DNA from 4 places in the Actinoallomurus sp. NPDC050550 genome. Region 2 is predicted to be linked to each of the others. Evidence: riboswitches for the same ligand, from Rfam matches in the RefSeq annotation. Region 2 holds a riboswitch; each other region holds the start of a gene.
What was found. A riboswitch is a leader RNA that binds a small molecule or an ion and turns the genes downstream of it on or off. The one in region 2 is predicted to bind cyclic di-AMP.
Positions count from the first base shown of each region.

Region 1: it holds a riboswitch for cyclic di-AMP, as region 2 does, so the genes downstream of both, AB0I04_RS00655 (CHAP domain-containing protein) here and AB0I04_RS06345 (NlpC/P60 family protein) in region 2, are expected to answer to the same signal.
Region 3: it holds a riboswitch for cyclic di-AMP, as region 2 does, so the genes downstream of both, AB0I04_RS43720 (CHAP domain-containing protein) here and AB0I04_RS06345 (NlpC/P60 family protein) in region 2, are expected to answer to the same signal.
Region 4: it holds a riboswitch for cyclic di-AMP, as region 2 does, so the genes downstream of both, AB0I04_RS38090 (CHAP domain-containing protein) here and AB0I04_RS06345 (NlpC/P60 family protein) in region 2, are expected to answer to the same signal.

Region 1 is NZ_JBFAJC010000001.1:130,807-138,633, forward strand. Features, by position in the region: gene AB0I04_RS00640 (hypothetical protein) at 1-27, opposite strand, end outside; gene AB0I04_RS00645 (class II 3-deoxy-7-phosphoheptulonate synthase) at 204-1,544, shown strand; gene AB0I04_RS00650 (NlpC/P60 family protein) at 1,816-2,943, opposite strand; cyclic di-AMP (ydaO/yuaA leader) riboswitch at 2,948-3,113, opposite strand; gene AB0I04_RS00655 (CHAP domain-containing protein) at 3,344-4,330, opposite strand; cyclic di-AMP (ydaO/yuaA leader) riboswitch at 4,329-4,478, opposite strand; gene AB0I04_RS00660 (hypothetical protein) at 4,753-6,129, opposite strand; gene AB0I04_RS00665 (glycoside hydrolase family 64 protein) at 6,418-7,608, shown strand.
Region 2 is NZ_JBFAJC010000003.1:411,240-419,066, reverse strand. Features, by position in the region: gene AB0I04_RS06365 (cysteine synthase family protein) at 1-341, shown strand, start outside; gene AB0I04_RS06360 (MFS transporter) at 335-1,570, shown strand; gene AB0I04_RS06355 (BlaI/MecI/CopY family transcriptional regulator) at 1,763-2,140, shown strand; gene AB0I04_RS06350 (M56 family metallopeptidase) at 2,236-3,069, shown strand; cyclic di-AMP (ydaO/yuaA leader) riboswitch at 3,307-3,444, shown strand; gene AB0I04_RS06345 (NlpC/P60 family protein) at 3,451-4,476, shown strand; gene AB0I04_RS06340 (TetR/AcrR family transcriptional regulator) at 4,827-5,435, opposite strand; gene AB0I04_RS06335 (class I SAM-dependent methyltransferase) at 5,624-6,232, shown strand; gene AB0I04_RS06330 (DUF2218 domain-containing protein) at 6,274-7,017, shown strand; gene AB0I04_RS06325 (alpha/beta hydrolase) at 7,038-7,827, shown strand, end outside.
Region 3 is NZ_JBFAJC010000053.1:15,042-22,868, reverse strand. Features, by position in the region: gene AB0I04_RS43745 (Orn/Lys/Arg decarboxylase N-terminal domain-containing protein) at 1-142, opposite strand, end outside; gene AB0I04_RS43740 (TIGR03620 family F420-dependent LLM class oxidoreductase) at 317-1,207, opposite strand; gene AB0I04_RS43735 (metalloregulator ArsR/SmtB family transcription factor) at 1,354-1,686, opposite strand; gene AB0I04_RS43730 (SDR family oxidoreductase) at 1,868-2,647, shown strand; gene AB0I04_RS43725 (LuxR C-terminal-related transcriptional regulator) at 2,746-5,532, shown strand; cyclic di-AMP (ydaO/yuaA leader) riboswitch at 5,936-6,080, shown strand; gene AB0I04_RS43720 (CHAP domain-containing protein) at 6,273-6,821, shown strand; gene AB0I04_RS43715 (cellulase family glycosylhydrolase) at 7,175-7,827, shown strand, end outside.
Region 4 is NZ_JBFAJC010000039.1:11,260-19,086, reverse strand. Features, by position in the region: gene AB0I04_RS38105 (IclR family transcriptional regulator) at 1-169, shown strand, start outside; gene AB0I04_RS38100 (LuxR C-terminal-related transcriptional regulator) at 262-2,529, opposite strand; gene dhaL (dihydroxyacetone kinase subunit DhaL) at 3,058-3,738, shown strand; cyclic di-AMP (ydaO/yuaA leader) riboswitch at 3,819-3,955, shown strand; gene AB0I04_RS38090 (CHAP domain-containing protein) at 3,967-4,671, shown strand; gene AB0I04_RS38085 (PQQ-binding-like beta-propeller repeat protein) at 4,889-6,280, shown strand; gene AB0I04_RS38080 (S4 domain-containing protein) at 6,451-6,834, opposite strand; gene AB0I04_RS38075 (hypothetical protein) at 6,945-7,827, shown strand, end outside.

The DNA.
Region 1 (7,827 bases), on a different contig from region 2:
GTCATAGGCGCGGCTGTTCGTGCTCATTGTCAGAACCTCATGCGTCGTCGGCGATCTGCGGGATCGGCCCATCATCGCAGAGTTTCGTGGCGGCCGACGCGGCGGTCGCGTGGCACCGAGCTCGTCATAGTGGGGGAGAGATGGACGAAGCAGGGGGGAATACGCAGGTTGTATGACCCGGGCTTGTCGCCTGCTCGATACCCTTGGGTCTCGTGGACCTCCTCGATTCATGGCGCGATCTTCCGGCCGCGCAGCAGCCCGACTGGCCCGACTCCACGCGCGTCCGCGACGTCGCGGACCAGCTGTCCAAGCTCCCGCCGCTGGTGTTCGCGGGCGAGTGCGATCAGCTCAAGGCACACCTGGGTGCCGTGGCGCGCGGTGAGGCGTTCGTGCTGCAGGGCGGCGACTGTGCCGAGACGTTCTCCGGCGCGACCGCCGACGACGTGCGCAACAAGCTGAAGACCCTGCTGCAGATGGCCGTCGTGCTGACCTACGCCGGGAGCGTCCCGGTCGTCAAGATCGGCCGGATGGCGGGCCAGTTCGCCAAGCCGCGTTCCAAGCCGGTCGAGGTGCGCGACGGCGTCGAGCTGCCCGCCTACCGGGGCGACATGGTCAACGGGTTCGACTTCACCCCGGAGGCCCGGGTGCCGAACCCGGAGCGCCTCCTGCGCGCCTACCACGCCGCGGCCGTGACGCTGAACCTCACCCGCGCCTTCACCCAGGGCGGCTACGCCGACCTGCGCCAGGTCCACGCCTGGAACCACGACTTCGTCGCCGAGAGCCCTGCCGGCCAGCGGTACGAACGGCTGGCCGGGGAGATCGACCGGGCACTGGCGTTCATGCACGCCTGCGGAGCGGACCCGGAGGAGTTCCACCGGGTCGAGGTCTACTCCAGCCACGAAGCGCTCCTGCTGGACTACGAACGCGCCCTGACCCGCATCGACTCGCGGTCCGGGCTGCCGTACGACGTCTCCGCGCACTTCCTGTGGATCGGCGAGCGCACCCGGCAGCTCGACGGCGCGCACGTGGACTTCATGCGCCACATCCGCAACCCCATCGGCGTGAAGCTCGGGCCGACCACGACCGCCGAGGACGCCCTCGCGCTCATCGACCTGCTCGACCCCGACCGGGAGCCCGGGCGGCTCACGTTCGTCACCCGCATGGGCGCCGAACGGATCCGCGACCACCTCCCCGCCCTGGTGGAGAAGGTCACCGCGAGCGGTGCCCAGGTCGCCTGGATCTGCGACCCGATGCACGGCAACACCTTCGAGGCGGAGAGCGGGTACAAGACCCGCCGGTTCGACGACGTGATGGACGAGGTCGCCGGCTTCTTCGAGGTGCACCGGGCGCTCGGCACCCACCCGGGCGGCGTGCACATCGAGTTCACCGGCGACGACGTCACCGAGTGCGTCGGCGGCGGCCACGACATCGTCGAGGACGACCTCCACCAGCGGTACGAGACCGCCTGCGACCCCCGGCTCAACCGCGGCCAGGCGCTCGACCTCGCGTTCATGGTCGCCGAGATGTACCGCATCGGGAAGTAGCGCGACTGATCCGCCCGGATCGTACGGCCGCCGAGACCCTCCGCATCGCGAGGTAGCGGAAGCGATCCGTCCGGGGCCGTACGGTCACCAGCGACCCTCCGTATCGCGAGGTAGTGGGAGCGATCGGTCCAGGGCCGTACGGTCACCAGCGACCCTCCGCATCGCGAGGTAGCGGAAGCGATCGGTCCAGGGCCGTACGGTCGCACGGGTCCACCGCATCGGGAAGTGACCGCCTGAGACGCGAGCGCCCCGCCCCGAGGGGCGGCGGCCGTCATACGACGCGGACGGCGCCGGCGAACGGGCGGGTCGACAGGTCCGCGACGCGGACGCGGTCGCCGGTGTGCGGCGCGTGGATGAACTTCCCGTCGCCGATGTACATCCCCATGTGGTGGATGTCGGAGTAGAAGAACACCAGGTCGCCGGGCTCGAGCTGGTCCCGGGAGACGTGGACGCCGGCGTTCCACTGGTCGCCGCCGTAGTGCGGCAGGTTGACGCCGACCTGCTTGTAGGCCCACATGGTCAGGCCGGAGCAGTCGAATCCCCGGCCGGGCGCCGCGCCGCCCCAGACGTACGGCACGCCGAGCTGCGACAGCGCGGCCCGTACGGCGCCGACCGCCTTGCCGGGGCCGCCGGGGATGGGGGGCACCTTCTCGCCCTTGCCGGCGCGCTCGACGGCGTCGCGCAGCAGCGGCTTGCGGACCTTCTCCAGGTCGTGCTTGATGGCCGCGCGCTGCTGGGCGAGCTGGACCCTGAGCCGGGCCGCCTGCGCGGCGCGTTCCCGGGCGTCCTGGCCGGTCCACTGGGCGTTCTGGATGGCCTGGGTCAGCTGCCGGATCTCGGTGTCGTCCTGCTGCGTGAAGTAGTGCAGGGTGGCGGCCCGGTCGAGGACGGCGCGCGGGTCGGAGGCGGCGAGGAGGGCGGGGGTGTCGTCGTTGCTGCCGCTCATGTAGCGCATCGCGACGAACCGGCCGACCTTGTGCTGGATGGCCTTGAGCGCCTGTGCGGCCCGGGCCGAGGTCTGGCCGGCGACGACGGCCGCCCGCTGGGCCTGCCCCAGGCGTACCTTGAGGCCGTTGTACTGCTCGGTGAGCTGCTCCAGCTGGTTGTTCAGCTGGTCGGCGCGCTGGCGGAGCGCGTCGATGCGGGCATCGGGCCGGGCGGTGTCCGCCAGTGCGGGCGACGCGAACCCGGCGACGACGAGGGCCAAGGCCGCGGCGGCCGTACGGCGGGCTGTGGTCTTCGAGGGGCGGCGCGGGTCCGGTGCGGAGGCCGCAGCGGCCGTGTGACGGCCTGTGGCCTTCTGAGGGTCGTGCGTGGGGGTCACGGCGGCCGTACGGCGGGCCGTGCCCTTCCCGGGATGATGGGGATCGCGACTGTCCGCAGGGTGCGATGACGCCATCCAGTGCTCCTCTCCTCAAGCCGCCTACCGGGTTAGCTGACGGGTTCGGACGGAAGAGAAGCCCTACCGCGCACCGTCGGTGACGGGCGCGGATTCACCCCGGATGCGAAGGCGCGGAGCTGCCCCGTGGCTTCGCGAGTGGGTCCCCGGTTCCCCGGCGCGTCGGCTGACGCGACGGGCGATTCGGCGGTCCGGCCGTCTCTCGGCCGGTGACGACTCGCTGGAGATTAACGGATAGTGACGGGGCGGCCAACGGGAACATGCGGAGATGGCCCGGGGGATCGGAGGATGGTCACTCTGGGTGATGCGGAGGCTGGTCCTTTGCGCCTAGACGCACGCGGTCCCCGCCCCTCCGGATCGGGAGGAAACGGGGACCGGCGTGACGTTCGGACGCGCTCGCTCAGGAGAGGACGGACTCGGACTCGGAGCTGTTCTGGGCCACCGCCGCGTGCAGGGTGTTCCAGAACGCCAGCTCGACGTCCTCCTCCAGCTCGGAGATCTTGCCCCAGAACTCCTTGTCCTCGGCCATCGCGGCGGCCTCGGCGGACAGGACGGGCATGACCATGGTGCCGGCGTCGGCGGCATCCAGGTCGGCCACGCTGACCTCGGCGGGCAGCTCGACCGGCATGCGGTGGTGCTTGCCGCGCTTGCGGACCCGGACGTTCGGCGCCGCGACGGGCACCTTGACCTTCGACTTGCCGACGGCCAGGGCCACCGTGCCGAACAGGACGACGGCGAGCAGCCCGGTGAGGGCGGCCTGCTGGTCCGGCAGGGAGGTCGGCGCGGGCGCCGGGTCGTGCGACGCGACCGTGTGCGTGTCGACCTGGGCCGGGGTGTCCTGGCCGATCTCCTTGACCGCGGGCGTGGGCGCGGCGTGCTTGGGAGCGTACTTCTGGTCGGTCTGGACCGTCTGCGCGGGGGCGGCCTTCACCTTCACCTTGGAGGGGTAGCCGAACCCGACGACCTGGCTGATGTCCCGGGTGGCGCGCAGCAGCGCGTTGTTGTGGTTGGCCTCGATCGTGTGCAGCGTGTGGCCGTCGACGCGCTCGACGATGCCGACGTGCTCGATGTCGCCGATGCTCTTGCCACCCGACCAGGAGAAGAAGACGATCGCGCCGGGCTCGGCCTTGTGGCCCCAGGCGTGGTGCTTCTTGAACCACTCGGCGTGGTCGGGAGTGGAGGCGAACTGCCCGGTCCAGTCCTCGACGCCGGCCTTGTTGGCCGCCCACGCGAGGAACATGTCACACCAAGGAGCGTCGGTGTAGGAGGAGTCCTTGTCGACATGCTTGCCGTACCAGTCGCCGAACTTCGTGTAACCGTCGGCTTTCTCGTGGTAGCCGAGCTGGCTCTTGGCGACCTCTAGCAGTTTCTGACCTATCGAATCCATATCTCCCCTTAGGCCGCCTACCGGGTTAGCTGACGGGTTCGGACCAGAGAGGAGCCCTACCGTGCGTGACGGATTCACCCCGAGGGACAGATGGGTCCCCGGCTCCCGCGCCGCTGGCTGCGTCGACGGGATTAGGCGGTCGGCCTGCAACCCCCTGGTTGGAGGTTGGTCACAGCCCGATCTCGGCGAAATCTAGCCGAACTCTCGCAACTACGGCAACGCGTTCGGAAACGAAAGTCTGGCATCACTTGCTCACCGAGCGTAGCTGCGTGTGCCGCCCGCCGACCGGGTAACGCCTGAAAAGGTGCTCTCACGTGCGGCGCAGCCATTCGAGGGCGCCGTGCGACGGCGTCGAGAAAAGCCGAGTGCCGTGCTCGCCACCCGGAAAAAGTGACGAACACGGCACTCAGGCCGACGCTTCCTCAGTGGAAGTCGGGGTGCAGGATGTCGATCCCGCGGGTGTTGTCCGCGACGTAGACGTATCCGTCGTGCCAGTACGGCGCCCACGACATTGCGTCCGCGGGCCGGAAGTAGGCCACCTGCTTCGGATGCGCCGGGTCCCGCACGTCGAGGAAGCGGGTGCCCTGCGAGTAGAAGGACTGGACGAGGACGTCGTGGTGCACGGAGAAGTAGTGGGCCGAGCAGTCGTCGGTGTCCGTCCGGCTGCCCTCCTGGCCCGCCACGCTCCAGGTGCCGACCGTACGCAGGCGGAAGGGCTTGTCCGGAGTCGACCGCCAGCCCTCACCTCCGTACGAGCCGTGCAGCGAGGCGATCACGAGCCGGCCGTCGTCGGCGCAGCCGGGGTTGAACGCCTCCTCGGTGGCGTAGACGAGGTCGCCGCCGCCCGGCGCCTCGTGGGCGGTCGAGCCGACGGGCCGGAACGAGTTGTGCATGAACTTGGACGGCGCCGCCGCCTCGCTGATGCCGCCGCCCGCGTACGGCACCGGGTCCCAGGCGCGGGCCACGCGTACGGTCCGCTGGACGGGATCCCAGTGCCGCCCCTCGGTCCAGTAGCCGCGCACGCCGCCGCGTCCGGACGCCCACGTCACCCCGGCCGCGTCCACCTGGATGTCGTGGACGTAGTCCGTGGTCCCGTCGTTGCGGCCCAGTTCGATCGGCTGGGGGAACGTGCGCGGATGCCGCGGGTCCCGTACGTCGGTGACCCAGACCGGGCGGCCGCCCCAGTCGGCGGGCATCCAGTCGGCCTTGGCCGGGCCGCCCGTCCAGAGGTACCGGCAGTCGTCGACGCAGCTCGTCGTGTGCCCGGCGGGGATCTTCTCGTACGCGAGCTGTACCGGCTTGGCGGGGTCGGCCAGGCTCACGATGTAGACGCCGGACTCGCCGGTGTGCGTGTTGCCGTTGAAGGCGCGCGGGTCGCGCGCCATGAAGACCAGCTTGCGGTGCGGGTCGGCCTCGGTGTCCTCCGTCTCCCACATGCCCGGCATGGACAGCGTCCCGAGCGCCTTCGGCGCGGCCGGGTCGGTGACGTCATAGGTCTTCAGGCCGAACTGCCCGGAGACGTACATCACCTTCCGGTGCCCGTACGTCAGGAAGCCGAGGGAGATCGCGCCCTTGGCGTCGGGGAGGGTGGCCGCGAGGCGTACTCCCTTCACGGCGCTGGAGGGCGGCAGCGGGGCGGCGTGGATCTGATGTGCGATCACGTCCTGCTGGACGGCGGGCTGGGTCGTCTGGTTCTCGTCGTCGCCGCCGGGTGGGCAGGCGAGGGCGGGGCCGGCCATCGTGACCACGGCGGTCGCCGCGGCCAGGACGGACAGGGACAGGGTGCGCAGGGTTGTCACATCTCTCCTTGGGGCCGGGTGGGGAAGGAGCATGATCCGACCGGGACGCTATACAGCGCCGTCAAGAGGATCAAGGGCTCGGCGCGGCCACCGGGCTCGGCGGTGAGGTGCGCGGCCGGGTGGACGTCTCGCTCATCGTCGCCGTACGGCGATCCGCGTCGCGCTCGGAGCGCGGTCGTTCATCGCACCATTAACCGATCCTGAAGCGGGCCTTAAGCGCCTGTCGCCGCGGTTCCCCGGCCGCTTCGCTGGACACCTGACGCGGTCGTCACCGAAGAAGGGGAATTCGTGAACAGCAGGATGATCGGCAGAAGGTCGTTTCTTGCGTCCGGCGCAGTCCTCGGCGCCGCGGCGCTTGCCACGGGGTGTGCCCCCGCCACCCGGGCCCGGCGGACCTCGGCGACGGCGGGCGGCCTGCCGCTGACCGTCGTGAACCGGACGGGGCGGTACGCCAGCGGGTCGATCTTCATGTACATCGTCGGCGTCGACCCGGCGACCGGGACCCAGGGGCACGTGACGGCGGACGGCAGGTTCGTGCCGTGCGCGTCGTCGGACAACGGGTCCGGCGGCAACACCGACTACGCGATCCCGCTGCAGGGCTCGGGAGACACGACGGTCGCCCTCCCGAAGATGTCCGGCCGGGTCTACTTCTCGCTCGGCGACCGCCTGCGGCTGAAGGTCGTCGCCGACGGCAACGGCAAACCGGCCCTGCAGTATCCGGCGGGCTGGGTGAAGACCGACCCGAACTACGGGATCCTGCACGACTGGATCGAGTTCACCTACAACGACGCCGGCATGTTCTGCAACACCACGATGGTCGACATGTTCAGCGTCCCGCTCGCCATCCGGCTCGCGGGAGCGCGCACGCAGACCACCGGCACCCTCGTCGACGGCGGCCGTGACCAGATCTTCGCCGCGGTGGCGAAGCAGCCGGAGTTCGCCCGGCTGGTCGTCGGGGACCGGATGCGCGTCATCGCGCCGGGTCACGGCATCGAGGCCGGGCTGTTCCCGGCGGACTACTACGACGCGTACATCGACGCGGTGTGGTCCAGGTACGGGGGGACGCCGCTGACGGTCCGGACCGACGCGGGCACGTTCACCGGGAAGGTCGCCGGGGACCGCCTGTCCTTCACCGGCGGAAGCCGGACGCCCGCGTCCATCGCCCGGCCCTCGACCCGCGACGTCCTCTTCTGCGACGGAGCGCTCGCGGCGCCCAACGACGGGGTCACGGGCCCGGTCGCCGCGATCCTCGGCGCGGCGTTCAACCGGTCGACGCTGCTGTCGGACGCGAGCCAGCCGGTCACGGACGCCGCCCGGTTCTACCGGGCATCGGCCATCAACCACTACGCGCAGGCGATGCACGCGGCGTCCCGGGACGGCGCGGCGTACGGCTTCGCCTTCGACGACGTGGCCGGCCACGCCTCCTACATCCAGGACAACGAGCCTACCTCGGCGACCGTGACGCTTACGCCGTTCTGAGCCGTGCCATGGTATTAATAATAAAATATGGTTAGTTATCGGGACTTTATGGCCGGAATCGGTCAGCGGTGCCCTGTGGACCGATCCATCCTCCGCGAGGGCGCCCGGGAACGGAGCCGCCGCCGAGGCGGCCCGCGCCCCGGACCGCCGACGGCGACGGGCCACGACGTCGGCGCAGGCCGCGCCGCCTGTCCCGGCGTCAGCCCGGCCCCGGTCCTC
Region 2 (7,827 bases):
TGCGTTCCGAAGGCCTGCTCGCCGGCGTCTCCACCGGTGCGGCGCTCACCGTCGCCCTCGCGAAGGCGACCCGTGGTCATCCCGGCGAACAGGTGGCCTTCCTGGCCTCCGACCGCGGTGAACGGTATCTCGCCACCGCCTTCAACGACGACTGGCTGAGCGCCCACGGACTCACCACCACCGCCGACCCGGAGGCCCTGCGCAAACGTGCCCAGGAGCTGATGCCGTACTCGACGAGGCCGGCCGAGGAGTGCGCGAACCACCTGCCCGGCCTGGCGGCCGAGCTCGGTTCGCCCAGCCCGGCGCTGGTGCCTTCGGACAGGAGGTGGGATCGATGCTGACGCTGCTCCGCGAAAGAGCATTCCGCCGCCTCTGGCTGAGCTACTCGGCGTCCGCAGCCGCGACCGGGATGATGCCCACGGCGTTGACACTCGCCGTCCTCGACCGACCTCAGGGCCTGACCGCGCTCGGACTGGTGCTGGGCGCGCGGACACTCGGATTCGTCGTCGGTTCCCTGCCCGGCGGCATCATCGCCGATCGCTACCCACGCGCGGTCGTCCTGGCCATCTCGAGCGCGGTGCGTGGCGGCGCTACCGCGGTCGTCGGGCTCGTCGCCGGCCTGCCCCTCCTCGTCATCTGCGCCGCGATCTGCTGTGCTGGCGCGGGCGAGGGGGTCTTCCGCAGCGCCTACCAACCGCTCGTCGCAGAGTTGCTCGCCAAGGACCGGCTCCAGGAAGCCAACGCGATCACCACACTCAGCCTGCGGATCTGCCTGGTGGGCGGACCGACCGCAGCGGTAGCCCTGTACACCGCCGCCGGCCAGAGCCTGAGCCTGACGGCCTCGGCCGCCCTGTGGATGGTGTCCGCACTACTCGCCACCACCATCCCGAGACACCACGCCGCGCCCACGGAGAAGGCCGGCGCCAACGCGCTGACCGAGTTCCGCCAAGGGCTGGCCGAAGCGCGCCGTCACCGGTGGTTTCTCGCCGGTCTCACCGCACTCGCCTGCTGGCTCGCCCTCGGTGAAGCGGCCAAGTACGTGATGCTGCCCGTCGTCAGCCGGCAACGGTTCGACTCCACGACGCTCATCGGCCTTGCCCTCGGCGCCTACGCCGCCGGCGCGATCGCGGGCGCCGTCTTGATGAGCCGATGGAGACCACGACGCGTCGGCATCCCAGCCATGATCATGCTCGGCGGCTACGGGCTCGTCCCGATCTCTCTCGCCTACGCGTCACACAGCTGGATCATCGTGGCCGCCTGCGCCATCGGCGGGATAGGGATCGAGGTCTTCAACATTCCGTGGTTCACCGCGATCCAACGTGAAGTACCGGCCTGTCTGCAGGCCCGGATCTCCTCGCTGGACTTTCTCGTCTCCTACGGATTGAGCCCAGTGGGTTTCGCCCTCATCCCGATCATGGTCCACGCGGTGGGAGCGCAGACCGTACTCACAGGCTCCGGACTACTAGTGATCTGCAGTGCCCTGCTGGCACTCCTCGTCCCCGGGATGACCGAGTTCAGCGACCCACGCAACAGGGAAAGGCAGCAGGAGCCGGCCGGCGTCACCGGATAGCAACGCTCGGGTCTCCATGTACCGGCCCGAGAGAGCCGGTACATAGAGCTCGGGGCACGCGCAGCCGGTTGGTTCGGGAGCACCGAGTGCTGCGCAGCGCTCTCGCCGAGTGAGGCGGAGGCGTCCTAATGTGGAGGAAGCCCGAGTGATCGATAGGTCACAATGGTGCGGGCCGCGGAGGGAGACGGACAGGTGGCGATCGCAGGGCCGCTCGAACGAGCGATCATGGAGGCACTGTGGGACGCCCAGAACCCTCTGCTCATCCGTGAGCTGATGGAGAAGGTCAACGCCGGATCGGCCAAGCGCTCGGCGTACACGACGGTGCAGACCGTCGCCGACCGGCTCGTCCAGAAGGGCTTCCTCTCCCGGACGGCGGACCGCAACGCGTGGCGGTACGCCCCGACGCGCAGCCGTGAGGATCACGTCGCGCAGGTGATGGCCGAGGCACTGGCCGAGACCACCGACCGCGGCCCGGTCCTGGCCCGATTCGCCGAGACCATCGACCCCCGGGACGCACACCGGCTGCTGGTCGAGCTCGCGCAGCGTTCGGCTCCTACGGAATCACGGTGAGCCCGCTCGTCGAGCTCGGCGCGATCACCGTCGCCCTCGGCATCGGTGCCGGGCCGTTGCTGGCCCGGAGCGCCTGGTGCCAGCGGATTCCCCGGGTGGGCGCGCTGGCGTGGTTGGGAGCCCTGGCGGGCACCATCGCCGGCCTGCTCGGGGTGGTCGTGTTGGTTTCGACCGGCCGTCATGGCCTGGTGCACCGGGCCGCGGAATGGGCGGCCGACTGCTGGCACCATCACGACGGATCCGGCGGACCGGCCTCGTACGCCTTCAACCTGGCGCTCCTCGTCAGCGCGGTCGCGGGCACATGCGTGGCCGTCGCCAGGTATCGACGCACGGTGGCCCATCGCCGTCGCCATCAGGAGGCGCTGCAGTTCGTCGTCCGGCTTTCCGGGGACATCGAAGACGTCTGCGTCCTCGATCACCCGGTACCGGTCGCCTACTGCGTACCCTCGCGCAAGCGCCCGATCGTCGTCAGCAGCGGTGCTCTCGATCGGCTGGACGACACGCAGCTTCAGGCTGTCTTGGCGCATGAACGGGCGCATCTGCGCTACCGCCACCATCTGTTCCTCACGGTCGTCGACGCGCTGGCGGCTGCGCTGTTCTGGCTGCCGACCTTTCGGGGCGCCCGCCGTTGCCTGCCCATCCTGCTGGAGATGAGCGCCGACGACGTCGCCGCCCGGCGGTGCGGCCGCCGCACGGTCGCCGTCGCGCTCCGGAAACTGGCGATCGCCCCGAGCCCGATCGGTGGACTGGCCGCCCACAGCGCCGGCAGGTCAGAGCTCGATCAACGGCTCGCCCGGCTCGAGACGCCGACCGCGATCGCCGACGACGATCGTATTCGGCGTCTGACGTGGGTCACGGCGATGACTTCGGTGGTCCTTCCCGGGATGATCTCTGCCGGCTGGCTCGCTGCGATGCCGTTCTTCTGCTGACGGAACCTCCCCGTCGCCAGGGTGATCCCGCATGCGACGTCGAGCGTCATGGACACGACGGCGGCCGCGTGCCGACGCTCGACGCACGAGCGAAGAGGAGCACGCTCCTTGCGACGGTACCGGCCGTCCGACGTGCCGCTTGTCGAAGAACTCCGGCGAATCGTTCATCGGGTGGCAGACGACCGCGACGATCTCCTACACTGCGTAGGAGTCGGCCGCCCCCTGCTTCACACGAGGCACGGCCGACCGCTGAATCCCTTGAGGGAACCGGGGACCCGAATATCCCGGGGCGAATCCGGGGCGTGTGAACGTCCGGTAGGGCTACTCCGGCCCGAGCCCGACAGCTAACCCGGTAAGCGGCGAAGGAGAGGAGTTTCTCACGTGGCGTTCTTCTACCCTGCCACCAACGCGTACGCCGTGGATCGCCTGCGGCGGCGTCATTCGCTCCGGCTGTGCGCGGCGCTCTCGGTCACGGCCGCCGTGACCCTCACCGCGCTCCCGGCCGAGGCCGCTCCCAAACCGTCGGCCGCGGCGGCCAAGAAGGAGCTGGAGAAGCTCAATGGCCAGGTCGACAAGATCGTTGATCAGTACAACAAGGCCAAGACCGAGCTGGATGCCGCGAAGAAGAGGCTCACTGCGCTCAATGGCCAGGTGAAGAGCGAGCGCAACGTCTACGAGAAGCTGCGTGGACGGGTCGCGCAGATCGCCGCCGACGCCTACAAGAACGGCGCTCTCGACTCGCGCACCGCCACCTTGCTCGCGTCCAGGAACCCCGACGCAGCGTTGAACCAGATGTCGGTCTTCATGCAGCTGTCGAACAATCGCGGACAGGAGCTGTCGGCGTTTCTGGCCTCTACTCAGCGCATCCGCCGCGAACAGGCCGAGGCGCAATCCGCGTACCAGACCGTCTCGCAGAAGGCCGCCGCGCTGAAGAACCGCAAGGCCACCGTCGAGAAGGCCATCGCCAAGCAGAAGAGCCTGCTGCGCAAGGCCGGTGAAGCCACGGCCGCGCCCGGCTCGGGAGCCGGTGGCACCTACAACGGACCGGCCTCAGGACCGGCGCGTCAGGCGGTGCAGTACGCCTACGCCCAGCTCGGCAAGCCCTACATCTGGGGCGGCACGGGCCCGAAGGGATATGACTGCTCCGGGCTGACGATGATGTCCTGGCGCGCCGCCGGCGTGAATCTCCCCCGGGTGGTCCCCGACCAGTACTCGGCCACCCGCCATGTCTCCAAGGCCGACCTTCAGGCCGGTGACCTGGTCTACTTCGACAGCATGGGCCACGAGGGCATCTATGTCGGCGGCGGCAAGTTCATCCACGCCCCGCGGACGGGCGAGGTCATCAGGCTGGACAGCATGTCGAACCCGTACTGGGTCTCCCACTACGACGGCGCCAGCCGCCCGTAGCGGATCTCACGTGGCAGTACTGCGAGCTGCTGGATCGCATCGGAAGACACCGCGCCGGCGGAGTCGGCTCGGCATCCTCCCGGCTCTGGTGACCGCCTGGACGTTCGCCATCGTCGGGCTCGACTGGGGTGGTGCGGTCATCGGTGTGATGATCTTTGTCTGTACTGTTCTCCCCGGCATGAAGAGGCCGCGCTGAGCCTTTGATCGTGTGGGGGCGGCGGTCCCTCAGGCCGCCCCCCGCACCGAACCAGGGCGCCGCGTCGCGGCGTACCTCTCCGGACTGGACGGCGTCGGCGATCAGATCCCGGGCCATCTGGTGGAGGTGCCGCTCTTCGTCGGCGACCCGCTCATCATGATGCTCCGCCCTTGGCCGTACCGTTGGTCACGCCGTTCGGGCGCAGCCCGGTCAGGGTGGTTCGGACGAGGCGGTCGATCGCTGCCGGATCGTGCAGGCTTCTGACCGCCGCCAAGGCGTGTAGGCAGTAGAGGGTCAGTTCATCGGCCGGGACGTCCTGGCGCACGGCTCCGGCAGCGGCCGCGTCTGCCACCAGTTCCTCGAGGAACTCGCGCAGATGCTGGTGAGCTGCGGCGACGTGCTCGCCGCTGTGCAGCATGCCGGCGAGGTCGCCGTCATGCCGCCCCTTGCCCGAGATCGCCTCCGCGTAGGCCGTCAGCACCGCCTCCAACCGCCGCGCGGCGCCCTCAGTCCGGTCTCGGATATGGCGCAACTGCTGGAGATGTTCGTCGATCTGACGGTCGTGCCAGGCGCGCAGGATGGACTCGACGTCGGGGAAGTACTTGTAGAGCGTCGCCCGCCCGATACCGGTGTCCTTGGCGATCTGCGACATCGTCACACCGGCCAGTCCGCGCTCGGCGACCAGGACCGCGGTGGCGTCCAAGACGGCGTCGCGTACGGCGTCACGATGCGCGGCGATCGTCTCGCTCCAGATCCTCGGCATGCCGCAATGATACGCATTGCAGCGATCAGAGACACTTGTATCGTTCACGACATAATGTATTGTAAAATCATCACCAGGTGAGCGCCCCTTCCCGTGGGCCGGCCTCGTCGTGTTCTGCCTGTAAGTCGCCGCAGCGGTGCGCGGACTTGGTCCTCGGTCACCGCGACGCCTGACCGAAGAGAGCCCCTATGACAGATCCGTCCGCACTGCACGCCCACAGCCGGTCAGTCGACCCCTACGCCGGGCGTCCGCCATGGGACATCGGAGCGCCCCAGCCGGCAATGCTCACCCTCGCCAACAACGGGGCACTTCGCGGGCGTGTCCTCGACGTCGGCTGCGGGACCGGGGAACACACGCTGATGGCCGCCGCATCCGGCCTGGACGCCACCGGCGTCGATCTGGCCGTCGGCGCCCTTCGTGCGGCCGAGCGAAAAGCGCACCAGCGGGGCGTTCGAGCCCGGTTCGTGCACTATGACGCGCTACGGGTTGCAGAGTTCGGCGAAATCTTCGACACCGTCCTGGACTCGCTGTTCCTGCACGCCTTCAACGCCGCAGACCGTGCGATCTACGTGAACGGCCTGCGTGCGGTGCTGCGGCCGGGCGGCCGGTTGTTCGTCCTCTGCTACAGCGACCGGCATACCGGCGAACCGGACGTGCCGCACAAGCTGTCCCGAAACAACCTCGAATCCTGCTTCACCGACGGATGGGCCCTGGAGTCGGTCAAGCCCACCGTGTGCTCCTCCAACGTTCACGCCGACGGCATCGCCGCCTGGCTGGCCACCTGCACCCGCACGTGAGCGCCCCACCACCGCCCCGACTTCTCACCCAAGGACCCTGCATGCTGACCTCGGAAATCGCGCTTCAGATCGACCGGCCGAGCCGCTACCTCGTGCAGTTGTGCCGGCACGCGGCCGCCATGGGAGAGACCCGCGGCGGCCATCGTCCCCGCCCGCACGCCACCGGCGCGGCACTGGCCCGCGGCGACCTGCGTGTCCACGCCGAACACTCCGATACCCATGGCGTCATCACCATCGCCCCGTGGGGCCAGGTCACCCTTGACGCCACCGACGACACCCTCACCCTGCGGGTGGACGCCACCGACCAGGACGCTCTACAGCGCATCCAGGACATCGTCACCCGCGACCTGGAACGGTTCGGTCGACGCGACCAGATAGCCCTGACCTGGCCACCGCCCACAACCTCGAGCGGAGAAATCACGACCGCGAACGGCGCCGGGGAGTCGTCTGCCGGCCCGGCGACCGCGGCGCGCCACAGCCGCCGCAACACGATCCTGCTCACCGCGCTGATCGTGGTCGCCGTCGCCGTCCACCTCGGGCTAGGGGGAACGGTCCTGGCCAACTCACGCTGGACCAGCCTGTCCATCGACGTCGTCCTGGCCATCGTCGCGGGGAAGATCCTCCTGGTCATACTCGGCCGACACGCCTTCCGCCGCAGGCATATCCCTCACCCCGGCGCGCACCTCCGCATCCGCAGGCCAGGCCATGGGCCGAACCGGGACACTCTCGCAAGCCACGCGGCCCCCGAGGAAGACCACCACCTGCCAGCCGCTGATCGTCACTGACCCGACCTAGCGAGTGACACATGACCATCGTTGACGTACCAGGCGCGAAGCTTCACTACGACATCCGCGGCAGCGGCCCGCTGCTCCTCTTGATCCCGGGAGCCAACGGCGACGCCCGCCCCTTCACCGCGCTCGCCGAGCATCTGGCGCCCTACTTCACCGTGGCCACCTACGACCGGCGCGGATTCTCCCGCAGCGCCCTCGACGGCCCGCAGGACTACTCGCACCGCCTTGACACCGATGCCCACGACGCCCAGCTCCTGATCGAACACACCGGACACCGAACCGCGACGGTCCTCGGTACCAGTTCCGGTGCGATCGTCGCCCTGCACCTGCTGACCCGGCACCCCGCAACGGTCACCCACGTCGTCGCGTACGAGCCGCCCGCGGTTCGGCTCTTGCATGACAGGCAGCGCTGGATCGACTTCTTCCACCAGGTCTACGACCTGTACCGCCGCTCAGGCATCGCGCCGGCAATGACGCTGTTCCGCGAACGCACCTTCACCGCTCCCGACGCTCGCGCCATGGCCCGTGCCATGGACCTCACCAACCCCCGTATCCGCGCCAACGCCACCTACTGGTTCGAGCACGAACTACGCCAGTACCCCACGACCGATCTGGACCTGGACACCCTCGCCGTCCACGCCGACCAGATCAGCCCGGCCACCGGACGCGAATCATCCGGCCTCCCCTGCTACAAGGCCGGCGCAGAACTCGCCGCCACACTCAACCGAAAGCCGATCGAACTCCCCGGCGGCCACGTCGGCTTCGCCACCCAACCCGCCGAGTTCGCCGACGAACTCCGCCGAT
Region 3 (7,827 bases), on a different contig from region 2:
CCAGCGGAAAGACGTAGCCCTGGATCACCTCGTACACCCACAGCGGGACGTCGCGCGGCTCGTGCTCGGCGGTCAGCAGGAAGACCGGCAGGCGGTGGAATCGGCTGGTCACCGCCTCCATGATCTCCTCCGCAACCTCCACGTCGCCGGGGGGAACGCCGGCCGGTGCGGGTGTGGTGCCGGCCGACGGCCACAACTTGTAGTCGAGGCAATGCGAAACGTAACAGTATCGGCGATCGACGGATAGTGCCCATCGGGTATCCGAGAGTGACCGTCGCGCCAGCGCATTCGCCCCCGGCGGTAAGCGCTCCGTGGATCAGGCGCCGCCGTTCCGGGGCAGGAGCGCGTCGCCGAGCATCCGCCACTGCGGCATCGCGGACCGGCCCGGCTTGACCCCGATCACCTGCACGGCGACGTGGTCGGCGCCGGCCTCGACGTGGGCGTGGAGCTTCTCGGCGATGGTGTCCACGTCGCCCCAGAAGACGAGGTCGTCGACGATGCGGTCGCTGCCGCCACCGGCGATCTCCTCCTCTGAGTAACCCAGCCGGCGGAACTTCGCGACGTTGTACGGGGTGGTCAGGTAGAGGTGCAGGTGCTCACGGGCGATCGCGCGGGCCTTGCCAGGGTCGGACTCGAACAGCACCGCGTGCTCGACCGCCAGGAACGCGTCCGGTCCGAGGATCTCCCGGGCCTGCGCGGTGTGCGCCACGTTGACGTGGTAGGTCTGGGCGCCCGCGGCGCGGTCGCGGGCGAGCTCGAGCATCTTGGGCCCGTACGCGGCCAGGATGCGGCGGATCGGGACCTGCGAGGCGGGGTTGGGCGTCTCGGTCGCGTCCATCTCGTCGAGGTACTCGACCATGGCCGCCAGGGGTTTTACCCCCGGTCGCCCGCCGCCGAAGCCGAGGCCGAGCACGTGCCGGCCGGGGTAGGCGTCGGCGAGCAGGAGGGCGGCGCCGTAAGTCCACCGGGCCCCGCGCGACCAGATCTGGGTGATTCCGTTGACGACGTGCATCCGTTCGGTGCAGGAGAGCAGGTAGGCCGCGTGGGTGAGCGCTTCCCGCCCGAGGAGCTCTGGGAACCAGAACGCCTGCCATCCCTGCTCCTCGAGCTCCTGGATCGACTCGCGCATCTGCGCGGCCGGCTGGTGCTCGAAGTCGAAGGTGTAGACCCCGAACTGCCCGAGATCAAGGCCGTCGACACTGCCCATTGAACTCTCCCTCATCGCATCACCGATCAGAACACATCGAAGTATCGCAGAATTACGATATGAGCGCCAAATCGCGCTCCACCGTTCACCGAGTGCGCGATGTGAGGCCTGGCGCGGGGCGACGCCGGCCATACGGCGTCGTGGGTCTAGAGGGTCCGCCCGAGGTCGGCGACGAGCCGTGCGATGCGCTCCTCGTCGCGCTTGTAGTGGGTCCACTTGCCCACGCGCGTCGACCGCACCAGGCCGGCCCGCTCCAGTTCGGCCAGGTACGCCGACACCGTCGACTGGGCCAGCCCTGCCTTGGCCTGGATGTGGCTGACGCACACCCCCACCTCGACAGGGTCGGCGATCGCCTCCTCCCGCGAGAAGTGGCGATCGGGTTCGCGCAGCCACGCCAGCAGCTGGAGTCGCATCGGGTTCGACAGCGCCCGCAACGCGCGGATCAGGTCGGGATCCGGGGAGACCGCAGCATCCGCCATAGACGCGGAGTATAGGGCTCTATCGACGTTTCGCGGGAAGTCGATATGGCGACCGGCCGACCCGGTGCGCCGGGATCCGGCCGGTCGGCCGACCCGGCGCACCGGGATCGGGGCGATCACGAGATCATGTCTGCCGGATGTGAACGGCCGCCTCATGAGGCGGTGAGGCGAGGGAGGCGCAGTGACGTTCGGGCTGGGGGACCGCGCGGTCGTGGTGACCGGCGGCAGCAAGGGGTTCGGCCGGATCGTGGCACGCCGGCTCGCGGCGGAGGGGTGTTCGGTGGCGCTGTGCGCCCGCAACGCCGAGAAGCTGGCGGCGACGGCGAGTGAGATCGAGACCGAGTACGGGGTCCGGGTTTTCGCGCGCTCGTGCGACGTCACCGTGCCGGATGAACTCGGGGCCTTCATCGACGCGGCCGCGGAGGCGCTGGACGGTCTCGACGGGCTCGTGACCAACGCGGGGGACGCTTTCGGCGGCGGGCTGATGGACTCGACGCCCGAGGAGTGGACGAGGACCTTCGAGCTGAACGTCGGACACTCGGCGCACGCGATCCGGGCCTGCGTGCCGCACATGCGGGCGCGTGGGCGGGGCGACGTGGTCATCGTGTCGTCGATCTCCGGATGGAAGCCGAGCCGCAACACCCAGTACGGGGCGGCCAAGGCGGCGGAGATCTACATGGCGAGCACGCTGGCCCGGGAGCTGGCCACGGACCGGATCCGGGTGAACACGGTCAGTCCGGGTTCGATGCTGATCCCCGGTGGCGGGTGGGACGAGTTCCGGCAGCGTGAACCCGAGCGCTACGAACGCTTCCTGGGCGAGTTCCCCGGCGGGGCGCTGCCGAGCGGCGAGGACGTGGCGGAGGTGGTGGCGTTCCTGCTCTCGGACCACGCCAGGGCCGTCAACGGCGCGAACATCCCGGTGGACGCCGCCCAGAACGCCCCGGCGGCGAGCGGCTACTGACCTCCCTGTCCGCGACGGCGGCCCGCCCCCGCCCGGGTCTCGGTCCTTTAAGGCCCAGTTGTTGACTCCTGTCGTGACCGCGAAGCACGCTGGCTTTCATGGCGATTGTGCCGTCGCGCGTGGAGGCGGCCGTCGACGGGAAGGTGATGCGGGGCCGCGAACACGTGTGGTGCGCCGTCACGAGCCTTCTCGGCACCGGCCGGTCCGGCGTTCTCCTCGTCGATGGGGAGGCGGGGACGGGGAAGAGTCTCCTGCTCGCGGTCACGGCGCGGGCGGCGGCGGAGCGCGGGTACTCCACGCTGGTCGGGGAGGGGCGGGAGTTCGGGCCGCCGACGTGCTTCGAGCCGTTGCTCTCCGCGCTCGGCGGCTGCGACGGTGAAGGGCCGGTCCGGTGGGCGCACGAGCGGCCGTGGATCGTCGAGAGGCTCGGGTCCGCGTTGGCGGAACGCGCCGGCGCCGGTCCGGTCATGGTGGGCCTCGACGACCTGCAATGGGCGGATCCGGCGGCGCTGAGGGCGATTCAGACCCTCTCGCGGCGGCTCGCCGCCGTTCGCGTGGTGTGGCTGCTGACCCGCCGAACGACGGACCACGCGACGGACGCCGGTCGCCTGTTCGATCGGCTCGAGCGGGACGGCGCCGTCCGGTTCACGATCGGCCCGCTCGACGCCGCCGCCGTGCGGCAGGTCGCGACGGACGTGCTGGGAGGCGTTCCCGACGCGGACGTTCTGCGCCTCGCCGGCGAGGCGGGCGGCGATCCCGCGTTGCTCACCGAACTGCTGTCCGGGCTGCTGGCCGAGGGGGCCGTCCGGATCGTCGACGGGCACGCCCGGCTCGTGGCCGTACGGCTCCCCGGCCGGGTCGAGGACGACGTCAGGCGACGTCTCGACACCATCGGCCCGGCGACACGTCAGCTGCTGAGCGTCGGCGCGATCATCGGACGGTCGTTCGCTCCGGAGGACGTGGCCGAGCTGCTGGGGACCACGCCGGCCGCCCTCCTGCCGTGGATCGACGAGGCGTTCTCCCGGGGGCTCCTCGTCGCCGGACCGGACGAACTCTGCTTCCGGAACGACCTGGTGTGGCGGGTCACCGCCCTCACCGTGCCCGCGCCGGTGCGGCGGGCGCTGCACCGGCAGATCGGGGACCTCCTGCTCGGACGGGGCAGGACGGCCGCGCTCCCCGCCGCCTCCCACCTCATCCGGGGCATCCGGGCGGGCGACGCCCGGGCGCTCACCGCACTCGACCGGGCGGTCGCCGAGGTGATCCCCGCCTCCCCGCGAGCGGCGGCGGCCCTCGCCACGCATGCCCTCCGGCTGACCGACCCCCGGGAGCCCGCCTGGCCCGCCCGGGCGCTGACGGCGATTCACGTCCTCACCGCGGTGGGCCGGCTCGAAGAGGCCGCGGAACTCGTGGATTCGCTGTTCACCCGGCCGTTGCCGCACGCCTCGTACCTCCGGCTGCACTGTCTGCGCGCCGAGCTCCTGTATCTCCGAGGGCGGGCGGCCGAGGCCGCGGCCGAGGCGACCGCCGTCCTCGGCCGGCAGGGCGTCCCCCGCGAACTCCGGGACGACGCCGAACTGGTCCTGCTCGACGCGCTGGCAGGGGCGGGCGACGACGCGGGCGCGCGCGCCCACGCGGATCGGATCGTGTCCGCCGCGGCCGGGCACGGCGACGTGCTGATCACCGGGGCGCTGATCCGGCTGGCCCTGTCCGACTGGGGTGCGGGGCGGCTGACCGACGGACTGGGGCTCGCCCGTGAGGCCGTACGCCGGGCGAGGTCCGCGGAGGCGCGCCGCCTTCACCCCCGGATGATCCTGGCGATGCTGCTGACCGACGTCCGCCGGCTGGACGAGGCCCGCGCGGTGATGGGGACCGCGGGGGAGGACGCCGAAACGACCGGGAACCTGGCCTGGGCGGCGGCGCCCGGCGTCATTCGCGCCCGCCTCGACCTGGCCGCGGGCCGGTTCCACGAGGCCGTCGCCGAGGCCGAGGCCGCCCTGGCGAGCACGCGCGACCTGGGGCCGCATCTGCTGACGTCGTCCGCGCTGGCGGTGCTGGTCGCGGCGACGCTGCGGGCCGGCGATCTGAGCGCGGCGTGGCGGTACGCCGAGGCGGAGCGGCCCGCGCTGTCCCAGTACGGATCGCCGCGCGCGGAGGCCGGGTTCCATCTCGTGCGGGCGCAGGTCGCCGCCGCCCGTGCCGGGCCCGCGTCGGCGGAGGAGGCCGTCGTACGGCTCTGTGACGAGGCCACGGCGAACTCCTGGACCTTGGTCGGCGAGCCGACCGCGGCGCCATGGCTCGTACGGACGGCGCTCGCCCTCGGCGACCGGGCCCACGCCGAGAGGGTGGTCTCGGCGATGGACCGGCTGGCCGCCGACCACCCGGTCTTCGACAGTGTCGGTGTCACCGCGACGCACGCGCGCGGCCTGTTCGACCGTGATCGGGCCGCCCTGCGACGCGCCGCCGAAGAATACGCCGACCCGTGGGCCCGCGCCTCGGCGGCGGAGGATCTGGGAAGCCTGCTCGCGGCGGACGGCCCCGGGACACGCGGGGAGGCCATCGCCGGCCTGGACGCCGCGCTGGCGGCCTATTCGGCACTCGGCGCGATCCGCGACGCCGCTCGGGTCCGCCGCCGGCTCAGGCGGTTGGGCATCCGGCGCCGGCACTGGAGCCGGGCCGACCGGCCGGTCTCCGGCTGGGCCAGCCTCACCGACACCGAACGCCGTGTCGCCGAGCTCGTCGCCCAGGGCCTGACCAACCGCGAGGTCGCCGACCAGCTGTTCATGAGCGCGCACACGGTCGCCTTCCACCTGCGTCACATCTTCCGGAAGCTGGACGTGACCTCCCGGGTCCAGCTGACCCGGCTCGCGGTGGAGGTCGGCGACTGATCCCCGGCGCCCCTCGGATGGTACGTGGCCTCTGACGTCACATCTGCATCATCGTGACAATTGGCATTTCTGGCCCCACAATGCCATATAGAAAGCACCATGCTCATCTGTGGGGCTGCATTACGTTGATCTCGGTAGTTAAGTGACCCAGATCACATAAATGCCTAGTGTCGTCTGCGTGTTTTGTCCTGCTATGTTCCTATAACTCTTGCGGCGCTCGTATGCGTCGCCCGCATATCCGCTGGTGATGGCCGGTACGTCGACCCGGGCGAGGACGCGTTTTAAAACGCGTGTCCGGGGCGAGTTCGGCCGAGCCGGTTCATATCCAAAATCGCACGATCCCCCAAACGCCGCCATCGCAATGGCGGCCATTCCCCAACCCTCTTTTGACGCCGCCCGTCCTGCGGGCGACCCGCTGAATCCGCGCCCCCGCGGAACCGGGGACCCACCAGAAGTCCCGGGGTGAATCGGCACGCCCCCTCGTGCCGTAGGGCAGCTTCCACGCCCGAACCCGTCAGCTAACCCGGTAAGCGGCATGGAAGCCAAGGAGTTCCCCCGTGCCCTGTGTCCCCCGACCCGAGAAAACGCCATCCGCATTCCGCTTCATTCCCGCCTTCGCCGGCGTCGCAACGGCCGGTGCCGCCGCGATCATTCTGACCTCGGCCGGACCGGCCGAGGCATCCTCCGCCGCTTCTCTTCCTGACCATGCCGCGGTCCCGTTCCCCCCGGCAGGCCGGCCCGTGCAGTGGCCCATCCCCGGCAGGGGACTGGACGCCAGGCCCAAGGACGAGCCCAAGGTGGTGCAGAAGGTGCCCACCGCCGCCGACGCGCTGAAGCTGGCCCTCTCCCAGGTCGGCACCACGGAGACCGCCGCCGGGGGCACCAAGTACAACCAGTGGTTCATGTCCTCGCCGTTCGCCAAGAGAGGCGTCCAGCGAGACGGCGGGGCGATCAGCGACTATGCCGACGCGAGCTGGTGCGACATGTTCATCACCTGGGTCGGCTCTCAGGCGGGCGTCAAGGGAATCGGCGGTGACGCCTTCACCCCGGAGCACGCCCGCTGGTTCGAGCAGCAGGGCCGCTGGGGAAGCGTTCCCAAACCAGGCGCGGTGGTGTTCTTCTCCTGGAGCGGCGGAGGCATCGACGGCATCGACCACGTCGGCCTGGTCATCAAGGACAACCACAACGGCACCATCCAGACCGTCGAGGGCAACACCGACAACGCCGTGCGGATCCGTACCCGCAGCACCGGCCAGGTCGTCGGCTACGGCTATCCCCAGTACGGCTGACACTGACTTTCCTCCCCCCCCGCGTCGACGTCGGGCCCTCTGAGGGCCCGGCGTCGACGCACGCTGCCATCGTCCCGGCGGCTCGGTGATGTCGTCCGGTCTCGATGAGGCCTCCGGTCCGCACGCGCTCGCTCGCCGGGCGTGAGCCGTCCGGAGGCGCCGGTGGCCGCGGCACGCGCGGCTGAAAGTTTCAGCCGCGTTCCCGGTCCTGTCCCAGGTCGGCGTGCGTGCGTGCGCCCGGAGGACGGGGCGCTCTTGCGATGCGATCGGGGGCGGGTGATCGTTGCCAGCGCCCGCAAACGCCGGAGCAGGACCGCGTGCCGCTTCGCCGCCTTTCGCCAGGGAGAACGCCCATGCCGATCCACCGGAGCCCGTGGTGCAGAGCCGTGCTGGCCGCGGTCGCGGTACTGCTCGCCGTATTGGGGCTCGCCACGGTCCAGACCGCCGCCCATGCCGCCGTGTCGTGTTCGGCCACGTACGCCAAGAGCTGGGACAACGGCAGCGCGTTCGGTGCCGACATCACGGTGACCAACACCGGTGACCCGCTCACCGGGTGGACGCTGAGCTTCGACTTTCCCGGCAACCAGGTGATCACCCAGATGTGGGGCGGCGTGCCGTCTCCGGCGGTGCCCACGCCGGCGGGTGCGGCCATCACCGTCACCCCGGCCTCGTACAACGCCGCCCAGGGCACCGGGGCGACCTGGACCGTCGGCTTCAACGGCACCTACACCGGCGCCGACAACGCTCCGAGCGTGTCGTGCGCCGGCCCCGGTTCCGGAGGAACGCAGCAGGCCCTGGTGGTCTCCCCGACGAGCGTGAGCGTGCCCGAGGGCGGGACCGCCGGCTACACGGTCCGCCTGAACGCCCAGCCATCCGGCGACGTGACGGTCACCAGCACCGCGGGCACCGGTGACGGCGACATCACGGTGGTGAGCGGCGCGACCCTGACCTTCACCACGTCCAACTGGAACACCCCGCAGACCGTGAAACTCGGTGCCGCCGAGGA
Region 4 (7,827 bases), on a different contig from region 2:
GTACGTCCGCTCCGGCGATGTCGCGGGCGCCATCGGCGTGGTCGGGCCGGTCGAACGGCTGCTGTCCGAGTCCCGGCGGGAGGAGATCGCGGTCGCGGTGCGAGAGACGGGGCGCAATCTCTCTCGGGAGCTCGGAGCCACCCGCGGCCATACCCGGCGTGCCGGCTGACCTTTGTCGTACGGTGCCAGGCCTGGACGCCGGTGAACGGCGTTCGTCAATGGTGAATCGCCTTCTGGCCTCCCGGTGGACGTCCGGTGAGGTCAGCCGATGCCGTATTCCGCGGCCCACACGGCGGCGACCTGGGTTCGGGAGGTGAAACCCATCTTGTTCAGGATGCGTCCGACATGGCCTTCGGCGGTGCGCGGGGCGATGACGAGGGTGCTGGCGATGTCCTTGTTGCTGAAGCCTCGCGCGACGAGCTCCGCGATCTCGCGTTCCCGGCGGGTGAGGGCGCCGGCGACGCCCGTTCGAGCCTGGTCCGCCGTTTCGGGCTCGGTGGGCTCTTCATCCCGGGCTCGGGCGATCGCCTGCTCGGGGGTGAGCCGTCCGCCGCGCGCGTGTGCCGCGGCGAACGCGTCCTGGCCGAGTGCTCGCCTGAGGCCGATCTCGCAGTCGGTGTGCGCACGCGCCACCGGTCCGAGTCCCGGCAGCGATGCCCCGGCCGATCGCCAGAGGGCGTCCGCGGCACCCAGCAGCTCGGCCGCGTATTCATGCCGATCTTGATCGGCGGCGATCCAGCTCAGCGCTTCGACGCAGTGCGCGAGGCCCAGGCGCTCCGCGGGGACACGCGGCGTACGCAGGGCCTGGCGGATCACGCCGGTCGCGGCCCGGGCGTCACCGCGTCGCCACAGGTCCAGACCGCTGATCCATTGCGCGTCCCGGCGGGACCATCGGGCACCGGCCGACTCGCACATCTCCTCGCATTCACGGCATAGAGCGGTGGCCCGGGCGTCGCCCATGAAGACGGCGGCCGTGGCCAGGTGCAGCAGCGTGGTCCACGAACGGCCGTGGTCGCCCGTGGCGCGGTAGTAGGCCAGCGCCCGGCTCAGGAGCGCGCAGGCGCGCGGGTAGTCCTCCTTCAGCACCGCCGCCAGACCGGTCAGCTGGACCACGCCGGCCAGCTGCGCCTGGTCGTCGAGCCGCTCGGCCAGCTCGCGGCACTCTTTCAGCAGCGGCGTCGCTGCCGGGAGGTCGCCGCGCCGCAGGCACAGCCAGGCGTCGGCCCACAACGCCCTGGCCCGTGCGGCGCTGGGAGAGGGATCTGCGGCGAGGGCCCGCTGCAGCAGGCGGTGGCCCTCGCCCAGAGAGGAGAATGACAGTGGATGGCTCCACAACGCGGCGGCCATCTCCAGGCTGGTCCGCTCCTCACCCGGCTCGTTCAGGCAGGACTCCAGCACCGCGGCCCACTCGGCCTCTTCGCCGGTCATCCGGTCGAGCCATTCGACCTGATGAGGGCCGAACCACTCGGCTCCGGCCTGCTCGGCGAGGTCCCGGTACCACTCGCGGTGCCGCCGCCGTACGGCCTGCTCCTCACCCGACTCGACCAGCCGGTCCTGCCCGTACCGGCGCAGTGCCGTCAGCAGCCGGTACCGCGTCCGGGAGCCGTCGGCCTCCCTGCCGAGGATCGACTTCTCCACCAGGCCGGCCACCGCCTCCAGGACGGCGTCGGTGAGGATGCCGTCGTCGCATATCTGTTCCGCCGTCTCCAGATCGCATGCGCCGGAGAAGACCGACAGCCGGGCCCATAGCGTCCGTTCCTCGGCCGAGCACAGGTCGTAGCTCCAATCGATCAGCCCGTGCAACGTCTTCTGGCGCGGACTCGCGACCGGAGAGTCGCTGCGGAGGAGCCGGAAGAGCTGATCCAGCCGATCGACGATCTGCTCCACCGACAGCATCCGCGTCCGCAGCGCCGCGAACTCGATCGCGAGCGGGAGGCCGTCCAGCCGATGACAGAGCCTCGTCACCGCCGCGGCATTGGCGTCGGAGACGGCGAACTCCGGCACGACCGCCGACGCCCGCTCGCTGAACAGGCGCACCGCCGCGTACCGCAGCACCGTGTCCGCCGACGCCTCATCGGTCTCCGGCACGGGAAGCGACGGCACTTCCAGGACATGCTCCCCGTTGGCGCGGAGGAGCTGCCGGCTGGTCGCCAGGATCCGCACATCGGTCGTCAGGCACAGGAGATCCCCGACCAGAACCGCGCACTCGTCGATCAGGTGCTCGCAGTTGTCCAGCACCAGCAGCATCCGTTTTCCGGCGAGATGCCGCGCCAACCCGGCCGAGTCCTCGACGTTCCGGAGGCCGAGAGTCTCCGCGACCATCCGTACGGGCGACTTCGGTGTCTCCGACGCGACCAGGTCGACGAGCCACACCCCGTCGGGGAACGCTCGCCGGGCATCAGTCGCGACGCTCAACGCCAAGCGGGTCTTGCCCACGCCGCCGACGCCGGTCAACGTCACCAGACGGCCGGCGCCCAGCAGCTGCTTCACCTCGGCGAGTTCGCGCTCGCGGCCGATGAAACTCGTCATCTCCGTCGGCAGGTTCCCCACCGGTCGGCCCGTTACGGCTGTACGCATTTCTTCTCCACGTCGGCAGATCGTCCGATCTCCTCTGGCCGGCCAGGACATATGCCCGATCGCCACCGATGAAATGGCCGCCGGCCTGCCGCCTGTGCGTCGTTGCGGGAAGCAGGAGATCATCCGCTGCCGATCTTTGCAGCGGCTCGACCGCCCCGCCGGACATCGGGGGTGGGGACGGTCGGCTGGTTGTAATGAACATCAATCTAGAACTCTGAATTCGGTTCATCAATAGCGAACGGCCTGCGGATTTCATCCGCTCTCAGCATGCGAGACAGATGCCGGACCGCTGCTCTCCGATGCTCTTACGGGGAGGTCACCGTCCGAGACGCCGACACGCCGGTCGGCTTCGGGGCTCCGAACTCGGTTCAGCATCCATGAACCGGCTTCTGATCACCGGGTCGACGAACGTCATGGTCCACAGCGGGCCGCCGCTTCGGCGGCCACTATCCTCGGTGGCCACCCGGCCATCCCGTTGCCATGACCCTTAGCCTGGTCGGTAACGATGTCACCAGACTCACCGCCCTGGACAGCGAAATGGACATCGAGACGACCTTGGCGTGGGTGCAGGGGATCACCGCGGCGATATACCGCGATGCCGACTATCTCACCCGGCTGGACGCGGCCATCGGCGACGCCGATCATGGCGTCAACATGCAACGCGGCTTCTCCGTCGTGCGAAGCACGCTCAATGGCAAAGAATTCAGCACGGTAGGGGAAATTCTCACTAAAACCGGTACCGCGTTGTCGTCGAGCGTCGGCGGTGCGGCGGGCCCGCTGTACGGGATGGCGTTCCGCGCCATCGGCAAGCAGCTCACCGAACCGAGCGTGACCGCCGAACAATTGCTCGGAGCACTGCGGGCCGGTCTGGAGGCGGTTCAGAAACTGGGTGCCGCTCGCCCCGGGGACAAGACCATGATCGATGCCTTCGGTCCGGCTGTGGAGGCGTTCGAGAAGGCCGTGCGCGGCGGAGCCGCCCTCGGCGCGTCCGCCTCCGCCGCCGCGGACGCCGCGGAAGAGGGCATGCGCGCCACCATCCCAATGATCGCCCGCAAGGGCCGTGCGTCCTACCTCGGGCCCCGCAGCCAAGGCCACCAGGACCCCGGCGCCACCTCCACCGCGCTCATCTTCCGCGCGCTCGCCGAGGCGGTGGCACCCTGACGCTCGCCCCCTGGGCGGTCACCGCTCCCGCCACCGCTGTGCCGGACGTGATTTACGCTGTTGTACGAACCGCTCGCACGAGCGAGCGTCCGCTGAATCCGCAGGTCGCGGAGCCGGGGACCCACCGCATCATCGGGGTGAATCGGCACATCGTGCCGTAGGGCAGCTTCCACGCCCGAACCCGTCAGCTAACCCGGTAAGCGGCATGGAAGCCGAAGGAGTACCCCTGTGTCCGCTCGACATCCCCCTCCGTCCGGGCTGAAGCACGCGGCGCTCAAGGCCGCGATCGCCGGTATCACCATCGTCGGTGCCGCCGTGGCCACCGAGCTCTCCGTGAGTGCGGCCCCGCACTTCCGCGTCCCCGTCTCCACGGTGGCCGACCACGATCCGGTCCCGGACCTGGACACCGTGCTCAGGCGCATGATCGTGCTGAAGGGTCACCCCGAGACGGCCTCCGCCGCCGACGTGCTGAAGGTCGCGCTCTCGCAGGTCGGCACGACGGCGGACGCCGCCGGGGGCACCAAGTTCAACCAGTGGTTCATGTCCACCTCGGCCGCCCAGACGGGCGCCCAGCGGTACGGCGGGAAGATCAGCGACTACGCCGACGCCAGTTGGTGCGACATGTTCGTCTCCTGGGTCGGCGCGCGGGCCGGCGCGCCGGGCATCGGAGTCGACGCGTTCACGCACACCCACGCCCAGTGGTTCCAGCAGCGGGGCCGGTGGGGCGCCGTCCCGAGGCCCGGCGCCGTCGTCTTCTTCTCCTTCTCGGGCGACAAAACCGTCGGCGGCATCGAACACGTCGGTCTCGTGGTCAAGGACGATCACGACGGGACGATCGAGACCATCGAGGGCAACACCGACAAGGCCGTCAAGATTCGCATCCGCCCCGTCTCCGAGGTCGTCGGGTACGGCTACCCGGACTACCTCCGATAGCTCCCTACGGGGGCGCGGCGCCATGGCGCGTGGGTGTTCCGGTCGCGTTCCCGGCGGCGGTGGTCGCGTACTCGCGGATCTACACCGGCGCGCCATCCCGGCGACGTGGCCGCCGGGGCCGCGGCGGGCGCCGCGATCGCGCTCGGGATGCGCGGTATCCGCGGTGCGATTGCCGAGCACCCTGCGCGGGACGGCCGGCTGTGGTGAGAATGGGGCCATGGGCAGGGTCGCGTACGGCGTCGCACTCATCGTCCTCACCGCCGCCACGGCATGCGGCTCCGGCGACGGGTCGAGAGCGGACCCCCGTTCACCCGCGCCGAGCGGCGCCGCCACGAGCGCGTCGGCGCCGGCGCGTACGGCGGTGTCCTGGCCGACGTACCACGGGTCGAACGACCGTGCCGGGTACGCCGCCGGATTCCCCGCCCCGCGTACGCTCGCGGACGCCTGGACGGCGCGGCTCGACGGAGCGGTGTACGGGCAGCCGGTCGTCGTCGGCGGCACGGCGTACGTCGGCACGGAGAACGACACCGTCTACGCGCTCGACCTGGCGACGGGGCGGCAGGTCTGGAAGCGGCACCTGGGCACGCCCGTGCCGCAGTCGGCGCTGCCCTGCGGGAACATCGACCCGCTCGGCATCACGGGGACGCCGGCGTACGACGCCGCGACGCGCACGGTGTTCGTCGCGGCCGAGACGACCGGCGGGCGCCACACCCTGGTGGCGCTGAACACCGCCGACGGCCGCGTGCGGTTCACCCGCGGCCTCGACGTCGCGGCCGGCCGCGAAAGTAAGGCGGAACAGCAGCGCGGCGCCCTCGCGGTCGCCGGCGGCCGGGTGTACGTGCCGTTCGGCGGGCTCGACGGCGACTGCGGGAACTACGTCGGCTACGTCGCCGCGTACCAGACCGACGGCCACGGACCGGTCGCCTCGTACGCCGTTCCGACCAGCCGGATGGGCGGCACCTGGGCGCCGTCCGGCCCGGCCATCGGCGCGTCCGGCGACGTCTACGTCGCCGTGGGGAACGGCGCGAGCGTCGGCGGGCCCTACGACGGCAGCGACTCGGTGCTGCGGCTGTCACCCGACCTGTCCCGCCGCTTGTCGTACTTCGCGCCGAAGAGCTGGGGCGAGGAGAACAGCGAGGACCAGGATCTCGGCTCGACGGGCCCCCTCCTGCTCCCGGGAGAGCGGGTGCTCATCGCCGGCAAGACGGGCGACATCTACCTGCTCGACGCGCGCGACCTCGGGGGAATCGGCGGCCAGCACGCCTCCCTGCCCGGCTGCGTCTCCTTCGGCGGGATGGCCCGGTCCGGGTCCTCGGCGTTCCTGCCCTGTGAGAACGGCCTGCAGCGCGTCGACGTCTCCTCCGGCGGCGACCTGCGCCGGGTCTGGACCGCGCGAGCCGCCGTCAAGGGATCGCCGGTCGTCGGCGGCGGCGCGGTATGGACCCTCGACACCGAAGCAGGCGTGCTGCACGCCCTGTCCCAGTCCGACGGGAGCTCCATCGCCTCCCGGCGCGTCGGCACGGTGACCCGCTTCGCCTCCCCGACCCTCGCCGGGTCGCTCGTCCTCGTCCCCACGATGCAGGGGGTCACCGCCGTCGGCGTCCGCTGACACGGGCGACGGCCAAGCGGCGTGGGCCGGCGCCGGCCGTGTGAACCGACGTGAGCCGACTCGCCATCAGGGTCCGCTGACGCGGGCCGATGCGCTATCCGCGCCCGACGGGCCGCCCCGGGCACTCACGCGAGCCGACGGGGTGCGCCGGCGCCGGTCGGCGGGCGTGTTCAGCCCCGGCGGCGGCCGAGGAGCCGCTCGATCTCCCGCCTGTCGCGCTTGGTGGGCCGCCCCGCACCGCGCTCGCGCCGTGCGATCGGAAGCAGGGCCGCACGCGGGGGCGGCGGCGGGCTGTGGTCGGTGTAACACTCGACGGCGACGGGAGCGCCGACCCGCTTGCGTACGACGCGCCGCACCTCGACGATCCGCTCCCGTCCGGCGAGGCGGACACGCACGCGGTCACCGGGCCGTACGGCGGCGGCCGGCTTGACGCGCTCGTCGTTGACCCGGACATGCCCGGCCCGGCAGGCGGCCGTGGCCAGCGAGCGGGTCTTCACCAGCCGTACCGACCAGATCCACACATCGACCCGTACGGTCTCCTGATCCGCCGCCATGGGACAGACCCTACCCGGGTCGGCGGGAGCGGTGCCGAAACGGTCGTTTCGACACCGCGCTAACCGGGCATCATGCATTACTTGCCGTCGACCCGGGTAGTCAGGCGGACATGCGCACCGCCATTTTGGACGTCGGGTCCAATGCTGCCCATCTGAGCGTCGTCGACCTGGTCGCGGGCGGTCCGATCCGGACGGTCGCGTCCGTCAAGGAACCGACCCGGCTGGCCGGGGCCATCACGGCCGGTGGCCGGATCGGCCACGCGGCGGTCGATCGGGTGGTGGGATCGGTGGGCGCGATGGCACACGAGGCCGCGCGCGTCGGCGCCGTCGAGTTGATCCCCTTCGTGACGTCCGCGATCCGCGACGCCGCCAACCGGGAGGAGATCCTCGGACGCGTCGCCGCCGAGACGGGCGTCAAGCTGGGGTTCCTGGCCGGTCAGGACGAGGCGCGGCTGACATTCGTGGCCGTACGCGCGTGGTACGGATGGTCGGTCGGGCCGATCGTGCTGGCGGACATCGGCGGCGGCTCCATTGAGATCGCCACCGGGGACGGCGCCGAGGCGGACACCGCGCTGTCGATGCCGCTGGGCGCCGGCCGGCTCACGCGGGACCATCTGCCCTGCGATCCTCCGCGCGGTAAGCAGGTCGGGCGGCTCCGGGCGCACGTCGCGGACCGGCTGGCCGCCTACGGCGTCGACCGGCTGACCGAGGGGTCGTCCGGCCATCACGCGGTCGCCACCTCGAAGATCTTCAGTCAGCTCGCCAAGCTCTCCGGCGGGGCGAAGGCGGACGGCCGCCAGGTGCTGGAGCGGGCGGCGCTTCGCTGCCGGATCCCCCGCCTGGCCAGGCTGACGAGCGAAGAATGTGCCCGGCTCCGGGGCGTCTCGCGGTCCCGCGCCCGTCACATCCTCGCCGGTGCCGTCGTCGCCGACGAGATCATGAGCGCGCTCGGCCTGAGCCGTCTGGAGGTCTGTCCCTGGGCGTTGCGCGAGG